One region of the Cellulosilyticum sp. ST5 genome, then DNA from elsewhere that is predicted to be linked to it. Evidence: a T-box and tRNA genes for the amino acid it is inferred to sense, from the RefSeq annotation. Region 1 holds a T-box; the other holds one or more tRNA genes.
The links. A T-box is a leader RNA that pairs with one kind of tRNA and senses whether it is charged. The one in region 1 lies ahead of pheS (phenylalanine--tRNA ligase subunit alpha), so its partner is inferred to be a tRNA-Phe.
Positions count from the first base shown of each region.

Region 2: it has a tRNA-Phe gene. The T-box ahead of pheS (phenylalanine--tRNA ligase subunit alpha) is inferred to sense a tRNA for this amino acid. The anticodon was not compared.

Region 1 is NZ_CP132338.1:867,206-873,917, reverse strand. Features, by position in the region: gene pheT (phenylalanine--tRNA ligase subunit beta) at 133-2,559, opposite strand; gene pheS (phenylalanine--tRNA ligase subunit alpha) at 2,584-3,603, opposite strand; T-box leader at 3,686-3,916, opposite strand; gene QTL86_RS04335 (cellulase family glycosylhydrolase) at 4,022-5,563, opposite strand; gene QTL86_RS04330 (cellulose binding domain-containing protein) at 5,600-6,712, opposite strand, start outside.
Region 2 is NZ_CP132338.1:1,377,819-1,384,530, reverse strand. Features, by position in the region: gene QTL86_RS06840 (hypothetical protein) at 1-248, shown strand, start outside; gene QTL86_RS06835 (BMP family ABC transporter substrate-binding protein) at 319-2,274, shown strand; gene QTL86_RS06830 (metallophosphoesterase) at 2,310-2,897, opposite strand; tRNA gene QTL86_RS06825 (tRNA-Tyr) at 3,052-3,132, shown strand; tRNA gene QTL86_RS06820 (tRNA-Phe) at 3,136-3,208, shown strand; gene QTL86_RS06815 (L,D-transpeptidase) at 3,431-4,777, shown strand; gene gdhA (NADP-specific glutamate dehydrogenase) at 4,911-6,260, shown strand; gene QTL86_RS06805 (HD-GYP domain-containing protein) at 6,413-6,712, shown strand, end outside.

The sequences.
Region 1 (6,712 bases):
ATGAAGGAGTCTTACTATTTTAATTCAAAAAAATGGTATTATCATACACAATTTACAAACTTATAGTCTTCTATCCCTTTATGCTCATAAAAAAAGCAGAGCAGTATACTGCTCCACTTTTTCCTTTTATGATTAGTCTCTTAATTTAGCACCACAATTCATTTCTAGGCCATTAAGGACTTTTTTCATTACCTTTTGAATATCTTCATCTACTAAAGTACGGTCTTCTGCTCTAAAAGTAAGTTTAAATGCTACTGATTTATATCCTGCTTCAATTTGAGCGCCTTCATAAACATCGAAAAGCTCTACTGTTTCAAGTAATTTACCACTACGTTGTTTAATCACCTTTTCAAGTTCGCCCACTAATGTTTCCTTACTTACTAACATAGCAATATCTCTTGTTGTTGCTGGATATTTAGGAAGTGGTTTAAAAGTAACATTATGCTCTATGGCTTCTAACACTGTAGCAAGATCTAATTCTACCATATAAACTCTTGTATCTAAATTATAGTTTTTAGCTACCTGTGGATGTACTTCTCCAAAGAAACCAGCATTTTTACCATTAATTAAAAGAGTCGCTGTACGACCTGGATGCATGTAATCTAATTCGCTATTTCTAATCACTTCGATATTCTCAATATGAAGCTGTCCCATTAAGGTTTCAATCATACCTTTGATAGAGAAGAAATCTGTATTTTTACCATAAGCTCCCACTGTTAGTTTCTTAATTTCTGCTGGTAATAAGTTTTCACCTTGTCTTTTAACATCTGTAATCACTTCTTCTGTAACAGGTTGTTTCACATAGATTTTACCAATTTCATAAAGAGCAGCTTCTTCTACTCTTCTATTAAAGTTAGTAGAAAGAGAAGTTAAAATACCATTTAAGCTGGTTGTTCTCATAATACTAAAGTCTTCTCCAAGTGGATTCGTAATCTTCATCGCATCTCTTAATGGACTATTTGCTTTAATACAAAGTTTATCAAATACTTTTGGACTTTCAAAAGAATAAGTTAAAGCACCATAAATGCCATAACTACTCATGACGCTTCTAATTTGATCATATGTGATTTGTTCAAAGGTTTTTGCCCCTCTGGTAGGTTCTGCTTTTTCAAGTGTTGGTTTAATTTTGTCATAACCATATAATCTTGCTACTTCTTCTGCTAAGTCTGCCATCATAGTTACATCACTTCTAAAAGTAGGAATAGTGACTGTCTTAGCATCTTTATCTACAGCAAACTCAACTGACTCAAAATAAGCTATCATTTCATCTTCTGGGATTTCAGTACCTAAGAAATTATTGATCCATTCTACATCGTAAGGAATGGTTAGGACTTCTCTTTTTCTTGGATAAATATCAATTTTGCCACTTACCACTTCACCTGCACCAGTCATATTAATAAGCTGCGCCGCACGTTCAAGTGCAAGTGTAATATTATTTGGATCAAGTCCTTTTGTATATTTTACTGAAGAATCACTTCTTAGATTTAACTTCTTCGAAGTTTGACGTACGCTATAACCATTAAAGTTAGCACATTCAAAAAGAATGGTTGTTGTTTCTTCAGTTACTTTTGAGTTTTCTCCGCCCATAACACCAGCAATAGCTACTGCTTTTTCAGCATCTGCAATCACAAGCATACTTTCATCTAATGTTTTTTCTTCTTCAAATAGGGTAACAAATTTTTCGCCTGCTTTTGCATTACGAACATGAATTTCATGTCCTGCTAATTTATCATAGTCAAACGCATGCATGGGTTGACCAAATTCAAGAAGCATATAATTGGTAATATCAACAATATTATTAATTGGACGAAGACCTGCTGAAAGCAAACGGTCTTTTAACCATTTTGGTGATGGACCAACTTTTACATTTTTAATAATTCTCGCTGCATAACGAGGACATAAGTCTTCATTTTCAATAGCAATAGAAGCCATCTCAGCTGCATTACCACCTACTTCTTCCACTGTAATGCTTGGGAATTTAAAAGGTTTCTTAAAGGTAGCTGCTGCTTCTCTTGCAATCCCTAGAATACTAAAGCAATCTGCACGGTTTGATGTGATTTCATATTCTACGACTTGTTCACCAAGACCAAAGTGAGGTTTTACATCTGAACCTAGTTTAATATCATTATGGAAGATATATACTCCATTATGTGGTGCATCTTCAATATCTTCTTCACTAAAGCCAAGTTCCTCTACTGAACAAAACATTCCTTCTGAAAGTTCGCCTCTAAGCTTACCTGCTTTGATTTTAAGACCTCCTGCTAAAGTGGCTCCATCAAGAGAAACAGGTACTACATCACCTAAATTCACATTTGTTGCTGCAGTTACAATTTGAAGCGGCCTTTCACCTGCTACATCTACTTGCATAATACGGAGTTTATCTGCATTAGGATGAGGCTGAACATCAATAATTTTACCTGCCACTACCTTTGTAATTTCTTTACCGCTTTCTTCTACTGCTTCTACTTTTGAGCCTGACATTGTCATTGCGTCTTCAAAAGTTTTTATATCTACATCTATATCTACATATTGTTTAAGCCAGGACATAGGTACGTTCATTTGATTTTCTCCTTTCTACTTCCCTTAGAATTGTGATAAGAAACGAATATCGTTTTCGTAGAATAATCTTAAGTCATTAATATCGTATTTAAGCATAGTAATACGCTCAAGTCCTACACCAAAAGCAAAACCTTGGTATACAGTAGGGTCAATACCAGCCATCTCAAGCACCTTTGGATGTACCATACCACAGCCCAGAATTTCAATCCAACCTGAACCTTTGCATACATTGCAACCTTTACCACCACACATAACGCAAGAAACGTCTACTTCTGCACTTGGCTCTGTGAATGGGAAATAGTGAGGTCTAAATTTAACTTCTACTTTGTCCCCAAATAGTGCTTTTGCAAACTCTGCAAGCACACCTTTAAGGTCACCAAAGGTAATATCTTTATCAATCACAAGACCTTCGATTTGATTAAACACAGGAGAGTGAGTAGCATCTACTTCATCTGAACGATAAACACGACCTGGTGCAATCATACGAATAGGTAAACTTTCACTTTCCATAGTGTGTACTTGAACAGGAGAAGTTGCTGTTCTAAGAACAAGTTGACTATTAAAATAGAAGGTATCTTGCTCATCACGTGCTGGATGTTCTTCTCCTAAGTTAAGGGCATCAAAGTTATAGTAAGCTGTTTCTACTTCACGGCCTTCTACAATTTCATAACCCATTCCAAGGAAAATATTTTGTACTTCTTCTAATGTTTTTTGAAGTGGATGCATATGACCAAGGTTTAACTTTTTACCTGGCATAGTGATATCTAATACTTCTTCTTGAAGTTTCTTATTTTGCTCAGCTGATTCTAAGGCTACTTTTTTATTAGCAAGACTTGCTTCAATGTCTGCTCTTACCTCATTGGCAATTTGACCAACAACTGGTCTTTCTTCATTACTTAAATCTTTCATATTACGAAGAACCGCTGTTAATTCACCTTTTTTACCAAGGTATTGTACACGAAGTTCTTCAAGAACTGCTAGGCTATTAGCTGTTTCAATACTAGTAATGGCACTATGTTTGATCATCTCTAATTTATCTTTCATTGTAAAACTCCTTTCTTATTTTCACTTAATGAATCAGTAATGGCTCGTCATGAGAAAACAAAATAAAAAAGCTCCGTCCCCAAAAAGGGACGAAGCTTATAGTCTCCGCGATACCACCCAAATTTTTATACCAAAGGTATAAACACTCAATTAGCTCTAACGTTGCCACCGTTATCTTCTACTTTTAATCATTTCAAAGATAAAGCTCCAATGTGAAATTCAAAAAATAGGATTGCCAAAAGGTACTTGCAGCCGGTGATACCTTCTCTCTATTGGGTCTTATTTTTCTACTATGCATCTTCTTCGCTTTTCATGTATAAACATATTAGTTATTATTGTACTCACTATCCGTTTTTTGTCAAGTAGTACTATTACAACTTCTATGTCCTTAACGATTCATTAGATGCCATCTGTATATTTATTGCAGGCTATCACTATTTCCAAGTAGATAGCTTTCTAGTTTTAATAAGTCTCCCTCATTAACTGCCCCATCCTCATTAACATCTGCACTCTTTAATGCTATATCTGTTAATAGGCTTACTCCTAATAAGTGTCTTTTTAGTAGTGCATAATCGGTAGAATTGATACTTTGATCACCGTTTAAATCCCCTTTTATACCGGTTTCACCTGGATTTTCAGGTTGTGTACCATTATAATAAGCTGCTACTGTAATCCCCTTATTTCCTAATGCTACTTTATGATCTAAGCCAATAAATTTCCCCTCTGCATTTTGCCATAAAGCTGATTTTAAGAAAGCATATTTGGCTTCATCCCAGGTTGCAAAATCATAGCCTACTAATCCTCCTGTATCTCCTGAATTAGCATTGTAGCACCAAAATGTGTGATGAATTTTATTTTTAATCATATAATCTCTTAATAAAGTCATCCACTTTTCATTTTTGCCGCCATCCATAAAGCCACCCCATTCACCCATTAGTAAAGGAGCAATGCCTTCTTCATTAATATAAGCCCAGTTATCTCCCCAACAATCTTCATAAAGTGTTTCTGTTGTGAAATCTTTTTCAAACCATGGTTGCGCATAAACAAGTGGACCATAATCATGAGGTGAATACACCACTTGTGATTGATAGACCCCTAAATCAATAGGATAGTCTTCAACACCTCTTAAATTCCCACCCCACCAATTGTAATAATAATGAGGTTTCATATATTCATCACGTGTGGTATAGTCATATCCTTCCATTGGATAAGCTTCTACACCTTCAATAACTATAAGCAAGTTTGGATTAATAGCTAATACTTTAGCAGCAGCTGTTTCAGCTGCATACTTCCAGTTGTTTTCATCTGTTGAATTATCCCATTTAGCCCATACTTTATCTTGTCCTGGTTTTCCATGAGGTTCGTTTTTAAGGTCAATAGCTAAAATCGTATCATCATTTTTATAACGCTCTGTAAACCACTCTAGTGTTTCATGGTACATTTCAATAGGATGAGCATCATCATACCAAACCGGATAAATATGCCCCATAGCATTAGTCTCTGCACTATGAATATCTAACATGATTTTCATACCATTTGCCTTGCACATCTTAACCGCTTCATCAAATAGCTGTAAACTACTCATACCAGCCAGTTCTGGATTAACATATTCATTGACATTCGCTTTTTTTGCCGTACCATTTTTCCATTCATAAATCAGCTGAGTAGAGATAGGAATACGTAAGAGATTAATACCCCTGTTAGCCATTTCATCTAGAGCCTTTTTCATATTCACGCTCCATACACCATCGAATACATTGGTTCCTGTATTAAATCCAAACCAATTAGTACCCGTTAACCATACTTCATTTCCATCTTGATCAACTATCTTATTCCCTTTAGTTGTTAACCAATCATCATCTGATTTTGCTGTAGCAGCCATTAATGTGCTAGGCATTCCTATCATTACAGCCATTAAAGCACTTAGTGCTAAACTTGTTACTTTCTTCCCTATTTTCATAAGACGCCTCCTTACTTCCTATATACTTTTGAAATGTTACTTCACTTTAAATAGAACCGTTATCTTCTTCAATTGTGCATCTGCAATATCTTTCATACTTAATACTTTAAAAGGTGCACTTGTAAAATCCTTTTTAGCTTTAATTTTCACTTGTACCATATCGCCTGATTGCGTAATCAAATCACTTCCATCTTGCTCAGCAGAAGCAAAGAGTAAGTTAAAGGTTCCTTTCGTTTGATGAATAGCTGATTTAAAGCTAAGCTCTGAATTAGGAACAATCTCACCAGCTAGTATTTCCTGTACTTCTATCAGCTCTTTATCATAAGTAAAAACAAGATTAGCATTGTTAATACCTGTAGAAACATTATTAAGTTTTATAGGAATAATGGCTTCTTCTCCTGCTTTTAATTGAAGAGTTTCTAGTGTCATAGCAAAATCGTAATCTGTTGTATCCATAATCTGTAAATGAATTACAGAACTTTTGCCTGCATTAAAGCTAACAACTAATTGATAATCTCCCTCTGCTAGACTCTCTAGATAAGAGGCATTGAAGGTTAAGATTCCTTTGTCATCTATACTATAGTCACTAGTCCCAAGACTTCCCCCATTATTCTTAATACTTGCCAAGGTATTGCCATTAAAAGTGATTTGTGTTTCACAAGCGCCACTAACCGCTTTATTTTTATCATAGCTCAGTTCCAAAGGCGTCACGATTGCATCCACAACACCTTCATTTCTTGGTTCACTTCCACTAATAAGCACGCCTTTATAATAAAGTGTAACATGCTCACTAATGATATAGGTATTAGGTGTGGCTTCGTAAGAATAGTCATTTGCTTGATTATAGTTTTTCCAACTGCTATTGGTAATTCTCATTTGTAATTCAATAGTTCCATTGGGCGTTAATTGGCTTAACCCTGATTTGAAACCAATCTCAACATAAGTATCTGCATTTTCAGTAGGACTAGATAAAGCTTCAAATTTGCTTGTTACAGAACTTGTTATGGTTTCATACCCTTTGCTCCCCATTAATCCTGCATGGTCACACCAAAGTGTCTGAGTTAAAGGTTCATCTACCGTATAGTAATACCTGACCTTTAAATCTTCCAGATTAATTGTTTCATTACTTGTATTCGTGAGCTTGATTTT
Region 2 (6,712 bases), 510 kb from region 1:
AAAAGGAGGCTATTACCTTGGTTCATACTTGGCAATCAGAAGAAACTGGGGAAGTTCTAACCTTTACAAAAGATGGCAAGGTTACCTTTAAAAATAATTTACCCGAGGGTGTTTATCGTATTATTTCACCAAACACTATAGAATATACCGTTGGGAATATGAGTTTTCAGATGATTTATACTATAGAAGATAATAAACTTCATTGGGGGATAGACCAAGAACATTTGGAAATCTTTTCACCCAAATAATTTAAATAAGTTTCACTGCTTATTTTGAAAATAATTCTTTAAATAGATGTAGAAAGCTAAGGTGAAAAAAATGAATCATACAGAATTACAACATGCTTATGAGCAGGCTTATAAGAGCGGTAAACAAGCTTGGAATCAAAAACTTTTAAAAGGCGAATCTGGTTACTTACGTGCCCTAGATAGTATGATTCAACCAGGTGATATTGCAGCTGAATTTCCTTTAGGGCTAGTGGAGATTCCTATTAATAAGATTGTAGGAACATACACTCATGCTAGAAGTATTTCTTTTGCTGATAATTATATGCCCATTATGAATATCAAAACTGAATTTGCTTCAAAGTGGATGTATCTTTACGATTACCACATTCAAACAGGTATTGCAGATCCAATTAAAGTTTATGAGTATCTTAATCGTTTCTTTGTTATTGAGGGAAATAAAAGGGTAAGTGTTTTGAAATTTGTTGAAGGAACCACCATTAATGGTCAAGTCATTCGCCTCATTCCTAAACGTGACCCTAATAATAAGCTAAATACTATTTATTATGAGTTTATGAATTTTTACAAAGAAACTCACATCAATACCATTTGGTTTTCAGAAATCGGACGTTTTACAGAGCTTCTTTCTTATGTTAAACAATATCGAACTATGACTACAGAAGATGAGGCAGATAAAATCTTTTTAGCTAATTGTTATCGTCCCTTTAGACAGCTTTATTTAGAGCAAGGCGGTGATCAACTAGATATTACAACTGGTGATGCCTTTTTAACCTTTTTAAAGATTTATGGACTTTCTAAAGAGATTATACCAGAAGCCTATAAAGTAAAAGTCAAAAATATTATTGATGAGTTAAAGGTAATAGAAGCCGAAACAACTCATGTTCAAACAGAGGTTATTCAACCTCCTAAAAAGAAAAGTGTATTCTCATCTCTATCTGATTTAGTAACTTCAAAAAAAGTATTAAAAATAGCTTTTGTATATGCTAAACCTGTTTCTACATCAGGTTGGGCATATGCCCACGAATTAGGTCGATTACATATCGATAATGTATTTAAAGATCAAATCGTAACCACTAAAATAGAAGGAGTTCCTGAAAACGATAAAGCTTTTGATGCTTTTAAGACCTTAGCAAATGATCACTATGACATCGTATTTGCAACTAGCCCTACTTATTTAGCTCCAGCATTAAAAGCTGCCATGGAATTTCCAAATGTTAAATTTTTTAATTGTGCAGCAACCCATTCTTATAAATCTCTTACCTTGTATTATGGACGCATCCATGAACCACGTTATTTATTAGGAATGATTGCAGGATCAATGACAGAAACTAATGTGATTGGTTATGTTGCACCTTATCCTATTTCAGAGGTAGTAAGTAGTATTAATGCCTTTACTTTAGGGGCACAAGCCGTTAATCCTAGAGTTAAGGTCAAGGCACTTTGGACTAATAGGTGGGATAATCCAGAGGGCGGTAAAGCTGTAGCAGAAACCTTATTTAATGCTGGTGCAGATATTATTTCAAATGAAGATCTCCCTATTCCAGGAGATATTTCCAAAGGCTATGGTGTTTATAGTATTAATCAAAATACACATCAAAAAACCCACTATGCTATGGCTATCTGGAATTGGGGTGTATTTTATGAACAAGTTATTCAAAATATATTAAATGGTACTTGGAAGAGCATACAAGAAGATAACAATCGTTCAGATATGCCTGTTAACTTTTGGCAAGGCATGAATAATGGCATCGTAGATTTATTATATTCTAACCGTAATATGACAGCTCCAATGAAACATTTGATTGAGAATGTTAAGCAAGCGATTATTAGAAATGAATTTGATGTATTTAAAGGACCTATCTATGATCAAAATCATGTGATAAAAGCCAAAGCTGGCGAAAACTTAGATTATGAGGATATCATTCATATGGATTGGTTAGTAGAGGGAGTAGAAGGAGAAATTCCAGATATTAAAACACTAACACCTGTAGATCCATTTTCTTATATGCAAGGTATTACGGGTAAATAAATAGGGAGTAAGGTTATTAACCTTACTCCCTATTTTTAGATTTCTAAAATATAATAATTATATCCGTTAATAACTTGAATATTATTATGTACTAAAATACGTTTAGCATTAGATGAATAAGTAAAGTGATTGTGTCCATACAAATGATATTTGGGTAAAAGCTGCTCATAAAGCGTATAAAAACTTTTAAATCCTATATGACACTGACTATTGGGATTGTCCCCTATTCCAAAGGTAGGAGAATGAGTAACTAAAATATCAATGGGTTTTTTACAAGTTCTAACAAGTTTTTTAACGCGTTTTTGCATTTTTTCTTCAGTAAATTGAAATGGACCACCTTTATATTCAATAGAACCACCTAATCCAGCAATGCGTAAACCATTAAAAGTAACAACCTTATCCTCGATACAATCACAACCTTCAGGAGGCTGTGTGAGATAGCCCTTATCATGATTACCATGAACATAAAACACTGGAACTGCCAGCATAGTAACTAAAAAGGATAAATAAGATGCTTTTAAGTCACCACAAGAAATCACACAAGCTATATCTTGAAAGTTTGATTTATCAAAGAAGTCCCAGATATAATTACTTTCTACATCAGAAACAACTAAAATTTTCATAAATTGACCGTCCTTTAGCTTTTGTATGTTATCTATTATACTATAATGTCATAAAATTTCATACCATAAAAAATAATTGTTTTATATACAAAAAATATTGACAGTATACGTTGTATTTGTTATGATGTACAAGTGTTAAGAAAACATATCGTATGGAGGGATTCCCGAGTGGCCAAAGGGGGCAGACTGTAAATCTGTTGCGATAGCTTCGAAGGTTCGAATCCTTCTCCCTCCAGATGCCCAGATAGCTCAGTCGGTAGAGCAGAGGACTGAAAATCCTCGTGTCGCTGGTTCGATTCCGGCTCTGGGCACTTTTTTATGTTTAAAACCGTAAATTAAACATAGGGCTAAAAATCCTCCTAATTCGATTCCGGCTTTAGGCATTTTTATAGGATCTAAAACCGTACACTAACAAAAGACTAAAAGGGTACTATTTTTTCAATAGTACCTTTTTTGCTTTTAACAGTAAAATTTATCATGTTTGTCCCTTTTCTATCATATGATATGTTGTAGACAAGTTGGAGGGATGTAATATGAATAGATATCGTCAAAAATTAACAATTTTATCATTTACTATTGTAGTAATACTCGTTTTATTATGGTTAATTAAAGGATTTAATTTATCTTGGGTAGAAGTGAAAAAAGATTATGCGGAAATTACAATCAATTTTCTACTACCAATGGAACAAGCCGGCTTCGAACAGTACATTAAATGGTTAGGTGAAGTGCCTTATGAAAATAATGTAGACTATTCAGTTACTTGGATTAAACCAGAAGTTGTATCTATAAAAGTCAAAGAAACCAGTTTAATTAAAGGGAAAAAAGTAAAGATGCTTATTGAAAATGCCCCTACAAAATGGCAAGGAATTTGTAAATCTGAAGAAGTACATATTGCTTTTAAAGCTCCAATTCATATACTAAGTCCACAAAATGATTTTCTTATTTCTAGTAGTAATTCATTTGAAGTTCAATTTAGTACACCTATGAACGCTACTCAAATCAATAAATTTTTGCAATGCGACGCAACTTTTTATATCAAGCCTTATATGGTAACAGCTACTAATGGTAAACAATATACAGATTTAACGCGTTTTGTTTTTACTCCTAAATCACCTTTAGAAAATGGTAAACGTTACGTTCTTTCTTTCAAGACAGGCATGCCTTCACATACGGGAACCCTACTAGATGAAGATCAAGTATTTGTGTTACAGGTAGACCAAAAACCATCTATTACTAAGACTTATCCCGCTAAACAAGATAAATGGATTGGTCTTTATCCACGTTTAACTTTAGAAAGTAAAGAGCCTATTGTTAAAGCTACTGTTATGATTGCGAATGATAAAATTAATGGCATACTAACAGATGCTCATCATGCCTATTTTATTTTGCAAGATCGATTAAAACCAGAAACAACATATGAAGCTATTTTTCAAACACAGGTGGCAAGTGGTGAAATAAGTGAACCTGAAACGGTTCAATTTACCACAACTACTTTAAAGCAAAATCGTCTATGGTTAGAAGTAGTTTGTAGTCAAAATACAGTAGTTTACTGTTATCAAGGCGAAAAAAAGATTAAGACCATGGTTTGCTCATTAGGCGAAGGAAAATATGCACCTCCTCTTGGCACATATTATTTACAAGGTAAAGCAGATGTTTATGAAGATGCTGTGCATAAAGAGGGTGCTAATTTTTGGATAAAAATTAGTGATGAATATGGCTTTCAAGGTTACATAAGAGATGCTTACTGGAATATACTTACCAGCGCTAGTAAATCTCTGGGTGCAAGAACTAAAAGAAGAAACATCATTTTAAGTGATGAGGATGCTAAATGGCTTTATGAAAACTTGCCTGATAATACTATGATTATAATCAGAAATTGATTAATACATCTTTATTTATAATTCAATAAAATTCAATAAAAATGAATTATTTTGTTGAAAAAATTTCGTATTATGATAAAATGTTTTTAGCGGAAGATGAGCCGCAGGAACTTAATTTATAGGAGGCGTATCTATGAGTTTTCGTACGGAGTACATGCAGGACTTAATGAGTAGAGTAGAAAAAAATCATCCTGCACAACCAGAGTTTCATCAAGCAGTAAAAGAAGTATTATTATGTATGGAGCCAGTTGCTGAGCGCAACCCACAATATGTTAAATCAGGAATCTTTGAACGTATTGTAGAACCAGAACGTGCTATTATGTTCCGTGTATCATGGGTAGATGATAACGGTAATGTACAGGTTAACCGTGGTTACCGTGTACAATTCAATAGTGCTATTGGACCATATAAAGGGGGACTTCGTTTCCATCCATCTGTAAACTTAGGTATTATTAAATTCTTAGGTTTTGAGCAAATCTTTAAAAATTCCTTAACAGGTCTACCAATGGGCGGAGGTAAAGGTGGTAGTGATTTTGATCCAAAAGGTAAATCAGACCAAGAAATTATGAGATTTTGTCAAAGCTTTATGACTGAGCTTAGCAAACATATTGGTGCTGACACAGATGTTCCTGCCGGTGATATTGGTGTAGGTGCTCGTGAAATTGGCTTTATGTTTGGTCAATACAAACGTCTACGTAATGAGTTTACTGGCGTGCTCACAGGTAAAGGACTTAACTATGGTGGTTCTCTTGTAAGAACACAAGCTACAGGTTATGGCTGTTGCTACTTTACACAAGAAATGCTTGCTACCAGAGGTGAAAGCTTTGAAGGCAAAACAGTAGTTGTATCTGGTTCTGGTAACGTAGCTATTTACGCTGCTGAAAAAGCTATAGAACTTGGTGCTAAAGTTGTAGCACTTAGTGATTCAAATGGCTATATCTATGATCCAAATGGTATTGATCTAGATGCTGTTAAACAAATTAAAGAAGTAGAGCGTAAGAGAATCAAAGAATACGTTAATATACATAAAGATGCAACCTATACAGACGGTTTCCGTGGTATTTGGACTATTAAATGTGATATTGCACTTCCATGTGCTACACAAAATGAATTAGATGAAGAAGCAGCTAAAGCGCTTGTAGCAAATGGTGTTATGGCTGTTGCAGAAGGCGCTAATATGCCTTCTACTCCTGAAGCAGTAGAAGTATTCCAAGCAGCAAGCGTTCTATTTGCTCCTGGTAAAGCAGCTAATGCAGGTGGTGTAGCAACTTCTGGTCTTGAAATGTCTCAAAATAGTATGAGATATAGCTGGACATTTGAAGAAGTAGATGAAAAATTAAAAGGTATTATGAAACATATTCACACTGTTTCTCGTGAGGCAGCTACACAATATGGTGAACCAGATAATTATGTGCTTGGTGCTAATATTGCAGGCTTCTTAAAAGTAGCTGATGCTATGTATATGCAAGGTGTTGCTTACTAAAAAATATCCCTCTCATGATATATGAGAGGGATATTTTTTACCCTCAATACCAAAAGCTTTTTTTTAGTTTATATTGTATAATAAATGGAATTAGTATAAAATTTAGTTATAAGACAATTTGTAATAACAGAATATAATGTAGGGGGAAAGCTATGCCAAAGTTAACAATTCCATTAAATGAATGTATGCCAGGAATGCTAGTTGCTGAAGCTGTTAGAAATTTAGATAATGGTTTAGTCTATGTGGGTGAAAATCAAGAATTAACAGCAGAAACTATTGAAACCTTAAAGGAACTCAGTTTTGATGAGGTTACTATTTTTGTTAATACATGGGATGATGTATGGAAAATCACTAAAGAAACAAGAGAAAGCTATAAAAAATGTACAGATACCGTTCAAGTACTTCTTAATCAAGTTACAACTGATAATGTAGTTGATTATGAAGCCTTTAAA